One region of the Microbacterium sp. No. 7 genome, then DNA from elsewhere that is predicted to be linked to it. Evidence: predicted binding sites of a transcription regulator. Region 1 holds the regulator's gene; each other region holds the start of a gene.

Region 1 (4,296 bases):
GCCCGCGAGAACATCCGCGCGATCCGCAAGGACGTGCTCGCCAAGTGCTACGGCGGCGACATCTCCCGCAAGCGCAAGCTGCTCGAGAAGCAGAAGGAGGGCAAGAAGCGCATGAAGATGGTCGGCCGCGTCGAGGTGCCGCAGGAGGCCTTCATCGCAGCGCTGTCGGGCGACGTCGAGGGCAAGGACAAGAAGTAGCGTGCGGCTCCCGCCGTACCCGCGCGGCATCACGCGCGGTCCGCTCACGGCGGTGCCCGCGGGCCTTCGCGCCGCCGAGTGCTCCGTGCGGGTCGCGCCGTCGGCGGCCCCCGCCGTCGCGGCGCTCATCTCCTCGTGGGAGTTCAAGCGTCGTGCGGGGTTCGAGACCCCGGCGGGGGCGCCCGAGCCCGGGGCAGAGGGGGTTCTCGCGACCCGGCTCGGCGGCATCCGCTTCGCCGAGCCCGTGCGCGTCGTCTGGGCGGGGGAGCACGGATTCGGCTACGAGACCCGGCCCGGGCATCCGCTCTACGGCGAGGAGTCCTTCGCGATCGACGAGGACGGCGTCTTCACCGCGCGCTCCGTGTCGGTGCCCTCGACGCCGTTCTGGCGGCTCGGCACGCCGGCCATCCGCCTGCTGCAGCGCGACGTGTTCCGCCGGTACCAGCGCATCGTGCGCGAGACCGCCGCGTGCGCGCGCTGAGCGCGTTGCGCCGCGAGGGTCGTCACGTAGGCTGGGGGCCATGCGCCGCGGGAACTTCCAACAGGGAACCGTCGACTACGCGGCGGTCGGCGCGAGCCAGGCCGCCGATCTGATGATGTATCCGCCCGAGCGGAGCGTGCCCGCCGAGGCCGCGTGGAAGCTCGGCAGCGGCGCCGAGAGGTTCGCCTCGTCGTCCGAGTCGCTGCTGGCCTGGACGCCGCTGCGCGGCGCCGGCCTGACGCTCGCCGACGTGCGTCCCGCCGCCGGTCCCGCCTATGCGGGCGTGAGCTTCGACGCCGACGGCGCGCCCATCGCCCCGTCGCGGCTCGAGACCGAGCAGCGCTTCGACGCCGACGGCACGCCGTACGTCGCCGCGGGCACGTCGCTGCGCCTCGCCGGCCGGCTCGGCGGGATGCGCGTCGACGCGCGGCTGCGGGTCATCTCGGTGTTCGAGGAGCCGCGGCGCGTGGGATTCGTGCTGGGCACGATCGGCGACTCCGTCGTGAGCGGCGAGGAGTCGTTCGTCGTCGAGTGGCACGACACCGACGAGGTGTGGTTCCGCGTGCGCGCCTTCGACCGGCCCGTGGCCGCGCTGTACCGCGCCCTGCCGCCCCTCGTGAAGCGCCGCCGCCAGCAGCTGTTCCGCGGATACCTGCGGGCGATGTCGCCCATGTACGCGACGCCGTCCTGATGGGCGCGGCCCTTCCCCTCGGCGACCCCGCGCCGCCCGACGGCGCGCTTCCCGCCGGGATCGCCGTCGATCCCGGCGTCGACTTCGGCGTGTACCTGCACGTGCCGTTCTGCCGCGTGCGCTGCGGCTACTGCGACTTCAACACCTACACCGCGACCGAGCTGCGCGGCGCGCGGCAGGACGCGTACGCCGACGAGGTGCGGCGCGAGATCGCGCTCTCGCGCCGGGTGCTCGCCGAGGCGGGGCCGCTCCGCGCGGCGCAGACCGTCTTCTTCGGCGGCGGCACGCCCACGCTGCTGCCCCCGGGCGACCTCGCGCGCATGCTCGACGGCGTGCGCGACGCGTTCGGGCTCGCCCCGCACGCCGAGGTGACCGTCGAGGCGAACCCCGACACCGTGACGGATGCCGTGATGGCCGAGCTCGCGGCATCCGGGGTCACGCGCGTGTCGATCGGCATGCAGTCGGCCGTGCCCCACGTGCTCGCGGCGCTCGACCGCACGCACGACCCCGCCGCGGTCGCGCGCGCGGTCGCGGCGGCGCGGGGAGCGGGTCTCGCCGTGAGCGTCGACCTGATCTACGGCGCGCCGGGGGAGACGCTCGACGACTGGCGGGCGTCGCTCGAGGCCGCCGTCGAGCTGCGCCCCGACCACGTCTCCGCCTACGCGCTGATCGTGGAGGAGGGCACGAAGCTCGAGCGCCAGATCCGCCGCGGCGAGGTGCCGGCGCCCGACGACGACCTGCAGGCCGATATGTACGAGCTGGCCGACGCGCTGCTCGGCGGCGCCGGCTTCGCGTGGTACGAGGTGTCGAACTGGGCGCGCACCCTGGAGCAGCGGTCGCGGCACAACCTCGCGTACTGGCGCGGCACCGACTGGTGGGGCTACGGCCCCGGCGCGCACAGCCACATCGCGGGGCTGCGCTGGTGGAACGTGCGGCACCCCGCCGCCTACGCGCAGCGGCTCGCGGCGGACGAGTCGCCCGCGGCGGGCCGGGAGACCCCGGACGCCGAGGCCCGGCGCCTGGAGACCGTGCTGCTGCGCTCGCGCATCGCCGAGGGGCTGCCGGTCTCGGAGCTGACCGCGACGGGGCGGCGCGGCGTGGCGTCGCTCATCGCCGACGGCCTCGTCGACGGCGCCGCCGCCGTGCGCGGCCGCATCGTGCTCACCCTGCGCGGCCGGCTGCTCGCCGACGCCGTCGTGCGCACGCTCACCGCCTGACCGCCGCGCCGCCTGACAGGAGACGGTGCGGCGCGCGCGGTAGAATTGGCAGTCATCACTCGAGAGTGCCAGGCACGGAGACGCCGGAGGAGGGTCATGGTCTCGGAACGCGGACTGCAGGTCCTTCGCGCCATCGTGCAGGACTTCGTCGACACGCGCGAGCCGGTCGGCAGCAAGTCGATCGTCGAGCGCCACGCCTTCGGCGTGTCGGCGGCGACGATCCGCAACGACATGGCGCAGCTCGAGGACGAGGATCTCATCACCGCCCCGCACACCTCGTCGGGGCGCATCCCCACTGACAAGGGCTACCGCGTCTTCGTCGACCATCTCGCCGAGGTGCGTCCGCTCAGCACGGCGCAGCGCTCGGCCATCCAGACCTTCCTCGCCGACCCGGTCGACCTCGACGACCTGCTCGTGCGCACCGTGCGCACGCTCAACCGCCTCACCGGCCAGGTGGCGATCGTGCAGTACCCCTCGTTCGAGCGCGCGCACGTCACGCACGTGGAGTTCGTGAGCCTCGGCGGTCCCCGCGTCGTCGTGATCGTCGTGACCGACACGGGGCAGGTCTCGCAGCGGATGATGCTGCTGCGCGACGAGCTCGATGACGACGAGACGGCCGCGGTCAAGCGCGCCATGGCGGCGCTCGTGACCGGCCGCAGCGTCGCCGACGCCGCGCACGCGATCGCCGAGCTGCTCGTCGCCGAGCCCGCGCCGGCCGGCCGCATCGACGACGCCGTGCGCGCCGTCGCCCGCACGGTGGGCGAGGAGCTCGCGGAGTTCCGGCAGGACCGGCTCGTGATGGCGGGCAGCGCCTCGCTCGCCCGCCTCGAGTCCGACTTCCGCGGCAGCATCTACCCGCTGCTGGAGGCCATCGAGGAGCAGGTGACCCTGCTGCGCCTCATGAGCGAGATGGTCGCCGACGAGCAGGGCCTCGCCGCGAGCATCGGGCGCGAGAACGAGCCGTTCGGCCTCTCCGAGGCCTCGGTCGTGGTGAGCGACTACGAGGCGACGGCGTCCCGCGCCCGCGTGGGCGTGCTCGGCCCCACGCGCATGGACTATCCGACGAACCTCGCGGCGGTGCGTGCCGTCGCGCACTACCTGGGACGGCTGCTCGACGACGACGAGCGCGCCCGCTAGACGACGTGACGTGCCCCGGGCCGGGGCACAGGGAAGGCGAACGTGGCAGATCATTACGAGGTGCTCGGCGTGTCGCGCGACGCGACGCCCGACGAGATCAAGAAGGCGTACCGGCGGCTCGCGCGCGAGCTGCACCCCGACGTGAACCCCGGGGAGGACGCCGCGGAGCGCTTCAAGCTCGTGACGCACGCCTACGACGTGCTCAGCGACCCCGAGCAGCGCCAGCGCTACGACCTCGGCGGCGACTCGAGCCCGTTCGGCGGCGGAGGCTTCGGCGGGTTCGGCGACGTCTTCGAGGCCTTCTTCGGCGCGGCGGCGGGCGGCCGCGGCGGCGCACGCCCCCGCTCGCGCCGGGAGCGCGGGCAGGACGCGCTCGTGCGCGTGACCCTCGACCTGTCCGAGGTCGTGTTCGGCACGCACCGCGACATCGAGGTCGACACGGCCGTCGTGTGCGAGACGTGCCAGGGCGAGTGCACGCAGCCCGGCACGCACCCCGCGACGTGCGACATCTGCCGCGGCGCGGGCCACGTGCAGCGCACCGTGCGGAGCCTCCTGGGCAACGTCGTCACGTC
Region 2 (4,296 bases), 1.6 Mb from region 1:
CGGTCGCAGAGCAGGGCGGTCCGGCGGGCGCCGCACCGTGTGAGGATGAGCGTCGCGGCGCCGGCGCCCTGCAGCTTGAGGCGGCGGCGCAGCTGCGCGGGGTCGACATCGACGCCGCGCTTCTTGATCTCCAGCGTGCCGATGCCCCGCTCGCGCAGCGCGCGGGCGAGGGCCTTGACGTCGAACGGCAGCTGCTCGCGCACCCGGAAGCTCTGCACGAACGGGCTGTCCGTGGGCTCGTCCGACGTGAGGTAGGCGATGCCGGATGCCAGCATGCCGGCATCCAGTCGCCGCGCGACCTCGCCGATCAGGCGTGCGCGGATCACGGCGCCCTCGGGCTCGTGCACGTAGGTGCCCGGCTCGCGCACCTCGGCGTCGTCGGCGTCGCCCGCCGCGGTCAGCTCGGCCGCGCGGCCGCCGCGCACGACGAGCGCCGCGCGGGCGACGCCCTCGCGGGCGAGCGCGCCGCTCCACAGCACGAGCTCGATCGTCGAGCCGTCCACCGAGATCCACTGCGCTTCGACGCCCGCGGGAATGCGGTCGCGGTCGAATCCGGGCCCGAGCTTGACGCCCGCGGGCAGGCGCTCCATCAGGCCGAACACCCACTTCAGCGGCGGCGACCACTCGTCGGCGCGCAGCCGCTCGTCGCCCGCGCGCCGGGCGGGATCGAGCCACACGGCGTCCACGTTCGACAGGTCGACGTCCTGCGCGAGCGCGCAGCGCACGGATGCCGTCTCCCGCAGCGGCGCGAGGTTGAACGCCGCGACGGCGGCCGTGGCCTCGTCGGCGTCGACCGCGAGCACCTGCAGGCCCAGCCCGGCGAAGCCGAGGGCGTCGCCGCCGATGCCGCAGCCCAGGTCGGCGACGCGGCGCAGGCCCGCGTCGCGGAACCGGGCGGCGTGCCGTGCCGCGATCTCCAGCCGCGTCGCCTGCTCCAGTCCCGCGCGCGTGAACAGCATGCGCCCGGCGAGATCGCCGAACTTCGCCCGCGCGCGGTGCCGCAGCCGTGCCTGCCCCACGACGGCCGCCACGAGGTCGGAGCCGTGCCCCGCGGCCCGCAGGCGCGAGACGGCGCGCGCCGCGGCATCCGTGCCGTCGATCTCGCCGAGCCCGTCGATCAGGCGCAGCGCCTCGGGGCTGAGCAGCACGGTGATCTCGTCGGTGTCCACCGTGCCAGCGTACGGGCATTGGCACTCGCGTTGCGTGAGTGCCAGCCTGCGCCCTACACTGGCATTAGCACTCGCAGTGTGCGGGTGCTAATCAGTCTTCTAGCAAGACGCGTCTTCAGGAAAGACCCCCAAGCAAGAAAGAGGTAGACCGTGTCGGTTTCCATCAAGCCGCTCGAGGACCGCATCGTCATCCAGCAGGTCGAGGCCGAGCAGACCACGGCCAGTGGCCTGGTCATCCCTGACACCGCGAAGGAGAAGCCCCAGGAGGGCGAGGTCGTCGCGGTCGGTCCGGGTCGCATCGACGACAACGGCAACCGCGTTCCGCTCGACGTCGCCGTGGGCGACCGTGTCATCTACAGCAAGTACGGCGGCACCGAGGTGAAGTTCGGCGCCGACGAGTACCTCGTGCTGTCGGCGCGCGACGTGCTGGCGGTCGTGGTCCGCTGACCTGATCCCGGTCGGCTGCCACCGTGCGGCTGATCTCGATACACCGCCGCTGCGCGGCGGCACTCGATCAGCGAACAATGACGAAGGGCTGGATGCTGCGGCATCCAGCCCTTCGTCATCGCCCCGTGCCCGCAATGGCAGTCTTCCGACGCAGAACGGCACGATCCGCGTGCCGGCCCGCGCCCCTCGGCGTCACGACCGTCCTAGGCTTGGACCCATGACACCAGAGGAGAGCGCGCGCGAGCGCACGCTGGGCGCCGTCTACGCCTTCGGGGCCTACTTCCTCTGGGGGTTCATCCCCCTCTACTTCATCTCGCTCGTGCCCAGCGGCCCGTGGGAGGTCGTCGCGTGGCGCGTCGTGTTCTCGCTCGTCGTGTGCGCCCTGCTGCTCACCGTCACGCGCACGTGGCCCAAGCTCCTGGCGATCCTGCGCAACAGGCGCCTCGTCGTGTGGACGATCGTGGCGGGCCTGCTCGTCTACGTCAACTGGCAGGTCTTCCTCATCGGCTCGCTCACGGGCCACGTCGTCGAGGGCAGCCTGGGCTACTTCATCAACCCGATCCTCACCGTGCTGCTGGGCGTGCTCGTGCTGCACGAGAAGATGCGCCCGACGCAGTGGGTCGCGATCGGCATCAGCGCGCTCGCGATCGTCGTCATCATCGTCGGCTACGGCTCGTTCCCCTGGATCGCGCTGACGCTCGCCGTCTCGTTCGGCCTCTACGGTCTCGTCAAGAAGCAGATCGGCCCGAGCGTGGACGCCGTGAGCGGGCTCACGCTCGAGTCGCTGTGGCTCATGCCCCTCGCCATCGTGCAGCTCATCGCGGTGGCCGCGACGACCGGCATCACCCTGGGGCAGGCAGGCACGACGCACACGATCCTGCTGCTGCTCGCCGGCATCGTCACCGCGACCCCGCTGCTGCTGTTCGCCGCGGCCGCACGACGCGCCTCGCTCGTCACGATCGGGATGCTGCAGTTCGTGGGCCCGATCATGCAGTTCCTCACGGGCGTGTTCCTGCTGCACGAGCCCATGCCCGTCGAGCGGTGGGTCGGCTTCGGCCTCGTGTGGGTCGCGCTGATCGTGCTCATGACCGACTCGATCGTGCACGCGCGCCGCACGCGCCGCGCCGCGGTCGACATCGCGCCGGTGACCTGAGCGCGGACGCCCGAGGTAACGGTCTGGTCACGTCACAGACCGTTAACACATCGCAACACAGCCGTACGCGCACCTGTGATGAGCTTGAACGCACGGGGGAGATGCACACCCGAGTGGGACATCCCGCGTTCACTCAGAGCAAGGAGCAACATGAGCGTCATGACACGTTCGCGCAAGACCCTCGCGGGCCTTGCGCTCGTCGGAGCAGGCACTCTCGTCCTCGCCGGCTGCGGCGGCGGCACCGGGGGCGAGCCCACCGGAGGCGGCGAGACCAGCGAGAGCGCATCGGCACCGGTGGAGGCGCGGGACCTCACCCTCAAGATCGGCACGATCCTGCCGCAGTCGGGTGCTCTCTCGTTCCTCGGACCGCCCGAGGAGGCGGGCGTCGGCCTCGCGGTCGAGCACATCAACGCCGTCAGCGAGACCACGGGCCTCACGATCCCCGACGTGGTCTGGGGCGACTCGGGCGACCCGGCGAACAACGCGTGGCAGACCACGGCCCCCCGCCTCATCTCGGAGGGCGTCTCGGCGGTCATCGGCGCCGCGTCGTCGGGTGTGACGAAGCTGTTCCTCGACGACATGGTCGCCGCCGGCATCATCACCTTCTCGCCGGCCAACACGTCGGTCGACTTCATCGAGTGGGACGACAAGGACCTCTACTGGCGCACCGCGCCGAACGACCTGCTGCAGGGCGAGGTGCTCGGCAACGTCGTCGCCGAGGACGGTCACTCCAACGTCGCGACCATCTACCTCAACGACTCGTACGGCACGGGCCTCAACAAGGTCTTCACCGAGGTGTTCGAGTCGACGGGCGGCAAGGTCGTCGCGTCGCAGTCGTACAACGCCGGTGACACGACGTTCGACGCGCAGATCTCGGCCGTCATGGCCTCGAACCCCGACGCGATCGTGCTCATCACGTTCGACGAGGTCTTCACGATCGCGCCTGCGCTCATCAACGCCGGCTTCGACGGCGGCGACTTCTACTTCGTCGACGGCAACCTGAAGCAGTTCGGCGAGGACGCGAGCTGGCCCGCCGGCCTCAGCCTCGAGGGCGCCAAGGGCACCACGCCCGCCGGTCCCGCGGCTGACGAGGCGTTCCAGAAGGAGGCCAGCGACTGGTGGGCCGCCAACGGCGGCAACGGCACCGGCCTGACCGAGTACTCGTACCTCAACGAGTCGTACGACGCGGTCGTGCTGCTCGCCCTGGCATCCCTCGCGGCGAACTCGACCGACCCGGCCGACATCATCACGAAGCTGCGTGAGGTCTCGGGCGGCGAGGGCAGCGGCGAGAAGTGCACGTCGTACGAGGAGTGCGCCGAGATCATCCTCGGCGGCGGCGTGGCCGACTACGACGGCTTCTCCGGGCCCATCACGTTCGACGAGGTCGGCGACCCGACCGAGGCCGTGGTCGGCGTCTTCGAGTACGGAGCCGACAACACCTTCACCCGCATCGACCTCGGCTGAGGCCTGACGCACGAGAGAGGGGCGGATGCCACGGCATCCGCCCCTCTCTCGTGCGCGGCCGGC
Region 3 (4,296 bases), 980 kb from region 1:
GCGGCCTGCGTCGCGCAGCACGCTCCCGAGACGTTCTTCACGTTCAACGGCGAGCTGCTCGCGAACCAGCCCGCGATCGACTCCGACGGCTTCTCCGACGTCGAGCTCGCCGACCTCGCACAGGCCTCCGGCGTCGACGACCCGAAGACGGTGCGCGCGTGCATCGAGGAGGGCGACTACCTGTCGTGGGTGAAGGCCGCGACCGAGCGCGCCGTCGCCGGCATCCCCGGTGCCGACGGCCTCGCCCTCACCGGCACGCCCACGATCATCGTCAACGGCCAGAAGTACGAGGGCCGCCTCGAGGACCCCGCCGAGTTCGCGCAGTTCGTGCTGACGAGCGCCAGCGGGGCGTTCTACAAGAACCAGTCGGCCACGCCCACCCCGACGCCGACGGCCACCCCGACCCCCACGCCGGAGGAGGCGCCCGCGCCCGAGGAGACCCCCGCGGAGTGACGGGCCGCGCGGCGGCGGGCGAGCGACCCGGTGACGGGCCGCGCGGACGGGCTCGCTAGACTGAAGCCCTTGCCGGCTTGGCGCAATTGGTAGCGCACCGTACTTGTAATACGGGGGTTGCAGGTTCGAGTCCTGTAGCCGGCACCGTCTCTGCGCCGGTGGCCCGCGCCGTCGGCTACTTCTTCTTGCCGCGCCTCTTGTCCTTGCCGGACGACGGCATGCGGCTGACGAACGCGCTCGCGTTGACGGGCTTGCGGTATCCGCGTCGCGCGTTCGCGGGCTTGCGGCCGACGTAGAGCCAGCCCAGGAGCTCCTCGTTCTTCTTCAGCCCGTGCGCCTTGGCGACCGCCTTCGACCGGGTGTAGCCGCCCGTGCGCCAGATGACGCCCCAGCCGGCGTCGTCGAGCAGCAGGCTCAGCGTGTGCGCCACGCCCGACGCGACCGCCTCCTGCTCCCAGCGCGGCACCTTGCCGCTCTTGCGGTAGCTGGCGACGACGGCGATGAGAAGAGGCGCGCGCAGCGGCTTCGACGACGGCGACTTGTCGCCCTCGGCCTTCGCGATCGCGCTGCCCAGGGTGCGCCGGTCGTCGCCGCGCAGCTCGATGATGCGCCACGGACGCAGCGACGAGTGGTCGGCGACGCGGCCGGCCGCCGCGACGAGCTCCAGCAGCTCCTCGTGCGTCGGCGCCTCGTCGGTCACCTTCGACCACGAGCGTCGCGTGCGCACGGCCTCCAGCACGGGTGAGGGGGCGGGGGGCGCTGTCGTGGCGGGGGTCGTCGCAGGGGCGGGCGCCGCCGCAACGGAGAGGGTGTCGCTGCTCATCACTGTTCCTCGGGGGCGAAGCTCAGGGCGATCGAGTTCATGCAGTAGCGATCGCCGGTGGGGGTCCCGAATCCGTCGGGGAAGACGTGTCCGAGGTGCGATCCGCATGCCGCGCAGCGCACCTCCGTGCGCACCATGCCGAGCGAGCGGTCCTCGATCAGCTCGACGGCCTCGGGGCGCACGCTCTCGTAGAAGCTCGGCCATCCGCAGTGGGAGTCGAACTTCGTGCCGCTGCGGAACAGCTCGGCCCCGCAGCCCGCGCACGTGTACAGTCCGGCGCGGTGCTCGTCGAGCAGCTCGCCGGTCCACGGCCGCTCGGTCGCCGCCTCGCGCAGCACGGCGTACTGGTCGGGCGTGAGCTCGGCGCGCCACTGTTCATCAGATCTGCTGACGGGATAGCTCATCGTGAGACCTCCTCGACACTCTCCAGACTCTATTCAACCGGATGCCGGACGCCGTGGCGTGGCAGGCGGCCGAAACGCCGCCCGCTCGTTACCGTTGACACGTGCCCCTCGACGAACGCAGCCGCGCCCTCCTGGACTTCGAGTCCCGGTGGACGGGGCACACCGCGCGCAAGGAGGAGGCCGTGCGCTCCGAGCTGTCCCTCACGCCCGCGCGCTACTACCAGGTGCTGGGGCGGCTGATCGAGACCGCCGACGCCCTCGCGTACGACCCCGTGCTGGTGCACCGGCTGCGCCGCGTGCGGGACTCCCGCCGGCGCGGACGCGCGGCCGGCGTCGGGAACCGGTCGGGCGCAGCGCTCTCCGGAACAGCCGGACTCCCAGGCGCTGCCGGGTAGCATTCTCTGGTGCCCGCTTCCCCCCAGCCGAACGATCGCTTCGACGACGTTCCCTCGCGTGGCGGACGCGTCGGCGCGCACCGCGCGGAGAACCCGCGTCTGCGCGCGGGCGTCGTCGTGCTCTGGGCGGCCGTGGCGACGGTCGTCCTCGTCGGCGTCGGCGTCTTCGGCACGCTCGTCGCGACCGGGCGGATCGACTTCGACCAGGCGTCGACGTCGGCGTCGCCCACCGGGCAGCCGTCGACGGCGCCCCCCGCTCCGGAGGAGTCGGTCGTCGACACGGCGTACTACGTGATGGTCCTCAACGCGACCGACACCGACGGACTGGCGGGCGACCTGCGTGAGCAGATCATCGCGGCGGGGTGGGCGGAGGACATGGTCGAGGCGAGCTATGCGAGCGCGACCGACTTCGAGACCACGACCGTCTTCTACCCCTATGAGGAGGCGGCTCCGGCCGCCCGCGGGCTCGCCGAGGTGATCGGCGGCGCCGAGGTCGTGCTCAGCGACGCGTACCAGCCCCTCGACGACGAGGCGACGGCCGAGCTCGACGAGAGCCTGCAGCGGCAGCTGGTCGTCGTGATCGGTCTCGATCGCGCCGAGCCCGCCGTGTGACGAGACTCGTCCCTCCCGCGGCTTGCACTCGGCATGGTCGAGTGCCAGAATGATTTAGCACTCGCTTCATCTGAGTGCTAAATCTCACCTACGTCCGGGAGGGACGACACACTTATGGCAAAGATCATCGCTTTCGACGAGGAGGCCCGTCGCGGCCTTGAGCGTGGCCTGAACACCCTGGCCGACGCCGTCAAGGTGACCCTGGGCCCGCGCGGTCGCAACGTCGTGCTCGAGAAGAAGTGGGGCGCTCCCACCATCACGAACGACGGTGTGTCGATCGCCAAGGAGATCGAGCTCGACGACCCGTACGAGAAGATCGGCGCCGAGCTCGTCAAGGAGGTCGCCAAGAAGACCGACGACGTCGCCGGCGACGGCACGACCACCGCGACCGTTCTCGCCCAGGCGCTCGTGCGCGAGGGCCTGCGCAACGTCGCGGCCGGTGCGGACCCCATCTCGCTCAAGCGCGGCATCGAGAAGGCCGTCGCGGCCATCACCGACGAGCTGCTGGCCTCGGCCAAGGAGATCGAGACGAAGGATGAGATCGCCGCGACCGCGTCGATCTCGGCGGCCGACACGTCGATCGGCGAGCTGATCGCCGAGGCGATCGACAAGGTCGGCAAGGAGGGCGTCGTCACGGTCGAGGAGTCGAACACGTTCGGCACCGAGCTCGAGCTGACCGAGGGCATGCGCTTCGACAAGGGCTACATCAACCCCTACTTCGTCACCGACCCCGAGCGTCAGGAGACGGTCTTCGAAGACCCGTACATCCTCATCGCGAACCAGAAGATCTCGAACATCAAGGACCTGCTCCCGATCGTCGACAAGGTGATCCAGGAGGGCAAGGAGCTCCTGATCATCGCGGAGGACGTCGAGGGCGAGGCTCTCGCAACGCTCGTGCTCAACAAGATCCGCGGCATCTTCAAGTCGGCCGCCGTCAAGGCTCCCGGCTTCGGCGACCGCCGCAAGGCCCAGCTGCAGGACATCGCGATCCTCACGGGCGGCCAGGTCATCACCGAAGAGGTGGGCCTCAAGCTCGAGAACGCGACCGTCGACCTGCTCGGCCGCGCTCGCAAGGTCATCATCACCAAGGACGAGACGACCATCGTCGAGGGTGCCGGCGACCACGCGCAGATCGAGGGCCGCGTGACCCAGATCCGTCGCGAGATCGAGAACACCGACAGCGACTACGACCGCGAGAAGCTGCAGGAGCGCCTCGCCAAGCTCGCCGGCGGCGTTGCCGTCATCAAGGCGGGCGCGGCCACCGAGGTCGAGCTCAAGGAGCGCAAGCACCGCATCGAGGACGCCGTGCGCAACGCGAAGGCGGCCGTCGAGGAGGGCATCGTCCCCGGCGGTGGCGTCGCGCTCATCCAGGCCGGCAAGAAGGCGCTCGAGAGCCTGGAGCTCGCGGGCGACGAGGCGACCGGTGCCAACATCGTGCGCGTCGCGATCGAGGCTCCGCTGAAGCAGATCGCCCTCAACGCGGGCCTCGAGCCCGGCGTCGTCGCCAACAAGGTCTCGGAGCTGCCGACCGGCCACGGCCTCAACGCCGCGACCGGCGAGTACGGTGACCTGTTCGCGCAGGGCATCATCGACCCCGCCAAGGTGACCC
Region 4 (4,296 bases), 1.3 Mb from region 1:
GCTGGCGCAGCACGCGCCCGGCGGTCGCGAGGGTGCGCGACGCGGTCATGGCGGCGCCTCCCCCGGTGTCGCGGCCGGCGGGAGCCGCGCCGGCCGCGCCGCGCTCCGGCCCCGCGGCGGCGGGCACCGCGGCATCCGGCTCCGCAGCGGCGGGATCCACGGCATCCGGCGCGGCAGCATCGGCCGCCGCAGCGACGGGCTCGGCGGCGACGATCTCGGCAGGGACGGGCTCGGCGGGCGGCCCGGCATCCACGAGCCGCAGGAAGGCGGTGTCGGGGTCGCCGGCGCCCGTCGACTCGAGCAGCCCTCGCGGCGTGGTCTGGGCGAGCACGCGGCCGTCGCGCACGAGCACGATCTCGTCGCAGCGCAGCGCCTCGTCCATGACGTGGCTCGACACGAGCAGCGTCGCGCCGCGCTCGGCGAGCCGCCGGAACAGCGCCCACAGGCTCTCGCGCAGCACGGGGTCGAGGCCGACGGTCGGCTCGTCGAGCACGACGAGCTCGGGACGCCCGAGCATCGCGGCGGCGAGCGACACGCGCCCGCGCTGGCCTCCCGAGAGCGAGCCGACGAGCTGCCCCTCGTGCCCGGTCAGGCCGACGTCGGAGACGACGGCATCGACCTCGCGCGCCGGCGCGCCGAGCAGCCGGGCGAAGTAGGCGAGGTTCTGCGCCACGGTGAGGTCGTCGTAGACCGAGGCGCCCTGCGTGTCGTACGCGACGCGGCGGCGCAGCGGCGGCGACCCCGCTTCCTCGCCCAGCACGGCGACGGCGCCGCCGGCGGTTCTCTGCACGCCGACGATCGCGCGCATGAGCGTGGTCTTGCCGCCGCCGCTCGGCCCGAGCAGGCCCGTGATGCGGCCCGCCGGCAGATCGAGGTCGAGGCCGTCGAACACGAGCCGGCGGCCGCGTCGCACGCGCAGCCCGCGGATGGAGACCGCCGCTGAGGTTGTCGTCACGCGCCGCATTATTCTCCCCGCGGATGCCGGTGTCGATACCCCTCAGACGGCGAACCGCCCCGGTCCGGGCGGACGCGGGGCGGTTCGGGCGGGGCCGGCAGGCCGCGGCGATCAGTGCTCGATCGGCTGCGGGCCGTCGGTGCTCTCGTGGGCGCGGATGGTGGGGGCGCCGCCCTCGGCGACGACCTCGACCTTGCGGGGCTTGGCCTTCTCGCTCACGGGGATCGTCACGGTGAGCACGCCGTTGCTGTAGGTCGCGGCGATGCCGTCGGTGTCGATCCCCTGGCCGAGGTTGAGCTGGCGCAGGAAGCTCGCGGCCTCGCGCTCGCGCGTGATCCACTTCACGCCCTCGCCCTCCGGCAGCGTGCGCTCGGCGCGGATCGTGAGCAGCTGGCCGTCGACGTCGATGTCGACCGAGCCCGGGTCGATGCCGGGAAGGTCGGCGCTCAGCACGTAGTGGTCGCCGTCGCGGTACAGGTCCATCGGCATGCGGCGGGGACCGCGCGGCGCGTCGAGCAGGCTCGAAGCGAAACGGTTCAGCTCACGGAAGGGGTCGTACGTGGCCATGGTCTCTCCTTACGGTCAGGGATTCCTTGTAGGTCTCAAAGTTGAGTCATGTCGGCTCAACTGCATTCAGATTAGCACTCTCACCCCGAGAGTGCCAACGCTTCGCGCACGGCGAACACGCGCCCGACTCCTCGTCCCCAGGCGACGATCTCGCCCGACTGTCCACGGATCGTCCCCGCCGCGCTCCGGCCGGCGCCGCGGCCCGGGACAGTGAGGGGATGCCCGTTCCTCCCGCCCCGCTCCCCTCCGATCTCGGCGACGCCTTCACATGCGCCGCGGCGCTCGACGCCGGCGTCAGCAGACGGCGGCTGCGCGCCCGCGACCTCGGGGCGCCGCACCGCGGCGTGCGCACGCGTCCGGCCGAGGCCGGGCTCCCCGGCATCCGGGAGGCCGACGCCGATCATCGCGACAGGGTGCGCGCGGCGGCGCTGCGGCGGGCGCGCGCGTACGCCGCCGTGATGCGCCCGCACTGCTTCTTCACGGGCCGCTTCGCGCTCGCGCTCCACGGGCTCCCGCTCGAGCGTCTCGACGGCGAGGAGCTCGCGGGCGAGGGCATCGCCGGAGGCGATGCGCCCATCGACGTCGGCGCGCACCTGCCGGCGCGGTCGCCGCGCGCACGGGGCGTCCGCGGCATCCGGACGACGCCCGCGCTCGCGCCCGTGCGCGTGCACGCGGGCCTCCGCATCAGCTCGCCCGCGGCGACCTGGGCGCTCCTGGCCCGCGAGCTCGACGTGCCCGCCCTCGTGCGCCTCGGGGATGCCGTCGTGCACGTGCCCCGCGATGATCGCGGGCGGCGTCAGCCCGGACTCCAGCTCGCCACTCCCGCGCAGCTGCGCCGAGCGGCGGAGGCCCCGCAGCGGCGTCACCGCACGAAGCTGCTCGGGGCGCTGGAGCACATCCGCGTGGGAAGCGCGTCGCCGCTCGAGACCGACTGGCGCCTCGGAGCCGTCGGAGCGGGACTCCCCGCGTTCGAGCTCGACGTCGAGGTGCACGACGCCACGGGTCGGCTGCTCGGCATCGCCGACGCGCTGCACCGCCGGCACCGCACGATCGTCGAGGTCGAGGGCGATCACCACCGCACGAGCCGCGCACAATGGTCCCGCGACATCGAGAAGCACGCCGCCTACGTCGCCGACGGCTGGGAGGTCGTGCGCCTCACCGGCGCCCACATCCGCGGCCACGCCCCGCGCGCCCCCGAGATCCTCCGCGCCGTCCTGCTCCGCCGCGGCTGGCGCCCCTGACCGCCCGCGCGGCCGCGCGGCCCGGCCCGGCCCGGCTCGGCGCCGCTCGGCACCGCCCGCGCCGTCCCGCTGAAACAGTGGACACTCGTGGCCGCTTCGCGCGCCGACATCCGACCACAAGCGCCCACGACGTCGCCCACCCCACGAGAAGCGGACACTCGTAGCCGCCTCGGGCACCCGCATCCGACCACAAGCGCCCACGATCCCAGGCCGCAAGCCTATGGACACTCGTCGCCGCCTCGCGCGCCCGCACCCGACCACAAGCGCCCACGGCTTCGCCCACCCCACGAGAAGCGGACACTCGTGGCCGCCTTACCCGCCCGCATCCGACCACAACTGCCCACGATCCTGCGGCGTCACCCCGCCGAAGCCGCACGCCGCGCCGCCGAAACAGTGGACACTCGTCGCCGCTTCAGGCACCCGCATCCACCCACAAGCGCCCACGACTTCGCCCACCGCGCGAGAAGTGGACACTCGTCGCCGCCCCACCCGCCCGCATCCGACCACAAGCGCCCACGATCCCGCGGCGCCACCCCGCCGAGGCCGCACGCCGCCCCGCCGAAACAGTGGGCACTCGTGGCCGCCTCACCCATCCGCACCCGACCACGCCCGCCCACAACCTGCCCAACCCACGAAACGTGGGCACTCGTGGCCGCCTCGGACGTCGGCATCCGGCCGTACCCGCCCACCGGCGGGGCGGGCGCGCGGAGCCGCGCGAAGAAGTGGGCAGCCGTGGTCGCGTCATGCACCGGGACGCGACCACGACTGCCCACGATCGTGAGGGGCGGCGCACCAGCCGCCTCGCCTCACGCCGGGGCCGGCGCCTCCTCGGCGGGCGCCGCGCGTCGACGACGGATGCCGGGCCGCCGGATGCCGGGCCGCCGGCGGCCGCGGGACGACGCGATGCCGACGGCGACGATGAGCACGAGGCCGTAGAAGATGTTCGACAGCCAGCCGGCCTGGGTCCACAGGTAGAGGATCTTCGAGCCGGTCTCCAGCGTGTAGACCGCGAGCACGGTGCCCCACACGTTGAACCGGCCGTTCTTGAACTGCGTCGCGCCGAGGAAGGCCGCCGCGAACGCGGGCAGCAGGAACCCGGGGCCGCCGGCCAGCGACGCGCCGCCCGTGCGGGCGGCCAGCACGATGCCCGCGAACGCGGCGATGCCGCCGCACAGCACGAGCGCGAGCGTGACGTACCGCGCCGTGGCCACGCCCGCGAGGCGGGCGGCGTCGGGGTTGCCGCCCGTCGCGTACAGGTACCGGCCCACGGGGGTGTGCTCGAGCACGAACCAGAGCACGATCGTGATGATCAGCAGGTAGACCGGCCCGAGCGTGATGCTGCCGAACACCTGCGTGTTCACGAGCGCCTTGAACTCGTCGCTCAGTCCCGCGATCGTGCGGTTCCCGCTCACCGCCGTCGTGAGGCCGATGAGCACCGAGTTCATGCCGAGCGTCGCGATGAGCGAGAAGATGCGCAGGCGCACGACCAGGAAGGCGTTGACGAGTCCGATGAGCAGCCCGCTGAGCAGTCCC

What was found. Region 1 encodes HrcA, which represses chaperone genes, less so after heat shock. Its sites were predicted from a motif close to TTNGCACTCGNNNNNNNCGAGTGCNAA; they were not measured.
Region 2: groES (co-chaperone GroES) is a predicted target of HrcA. The motif match lies at 1,188-1,214, and genes of this name have one in related genera.
Region 3: groL (chaperonin GroEL) is a predicted target of HrcA. The motif match lies at 2,742-2,768, and genes of this name have one in related genera.
Region 4: AOA12_RS17405 (Hsp20/alpha crystallin family protein) is a predicted target of HrcA. The motif match lies at 1,594-1,620, and genes of this name have one in related genera.

What each region holds. Positions count from the first base shown of each region.
Region 1 covers NZ_CP012697.1:2,470,112-2,474,407, reverse strand. Annotated here, with positions in the region: gene lepA (translation elongation factor 4) at 1-198, shown strand, start outside; gene AOA12_RS11440 (DUF1990 family protein) at 200-679, shown strand; gene AOA12_RS11435 (DUF1990 family protein) at 720-1,370, shown strand; gene hemW (radical SAM family heme chaperone HemW) at 1,370-2,587, shown strand; gene hrcA (heat-inducible transcriptional repressor HrcA) at 2,684-3,724, shown strand; gene dnaJ (molecular chaperone DnaJ) at 3,767-4,296, shown strand, end outside.
Region 2 covers NZ_CP012697.1:895,040-899,335, forward strand. Annotated here, with positions in the region: gene AOA12_RS04005 (class I SAM-dependent methyltransferase) at 1-1,169, opposite strand, end outside; gene groES (co-chaperone GroES) at 1,320-1,616, shown strand; gene rarD (EamA family transporter RarD) at 1,834-2,769, shown strand; gene AOA12_RS04020 (ABC transporter substrate-binding protein) at 2,920-4,233, shown strand.
Region 3 covers NZ_CP012697.1:1,492,481-1,496,776, forward strand. Annotated here, with positions in the region: gene AOA12_RS06780 (DsbA family protein) at 1-453, shown strand, start outside; tRNA gene AOA12_RS06785 (tRNA-Thr) at 525-597, shown strand; gene AOA12_RS06790 (nitroreductase family protein) at 629-1,276, opposite strand; gene msrB (peptide-methionine (R)-S-oxide reductase MsrB) at 1,276-1,680, opposite strand; gene AOA12_RS06800 (DUF3263 domain-containing protein) at 1,782-2,075, shown strand; gene AOA12_RS06805 (LytR C-terminal domain-containing protein) at 2,085-2,687, shown strand; gene groL (chaperonin GroEL) at 2,802-4,296, shown strand, end outside.
Region 4 covers NZ_CP012697.1:3,741,954-3,746,249, forward strand. Annotated here, with positions in the region: gene AOA12_RS23670 (ABC transporter permease) at 1-49, opposite strand, end outside; partial or broken gene AOA12_RS23675 (ABC transporter ATP-binding protein) at 398-964, opposite strand; gene AOA12_RS17405 (Hsp20/alpha crystallin family protein) at 1,067-1,522, opposite strand; gene AOA12_RS17410 (hypothetical protein) at 1,741-2,763, shown strand; gene AOA12_RS17415 (ABC transporter permease) at 3,570-4,296, opposite strand, start outside.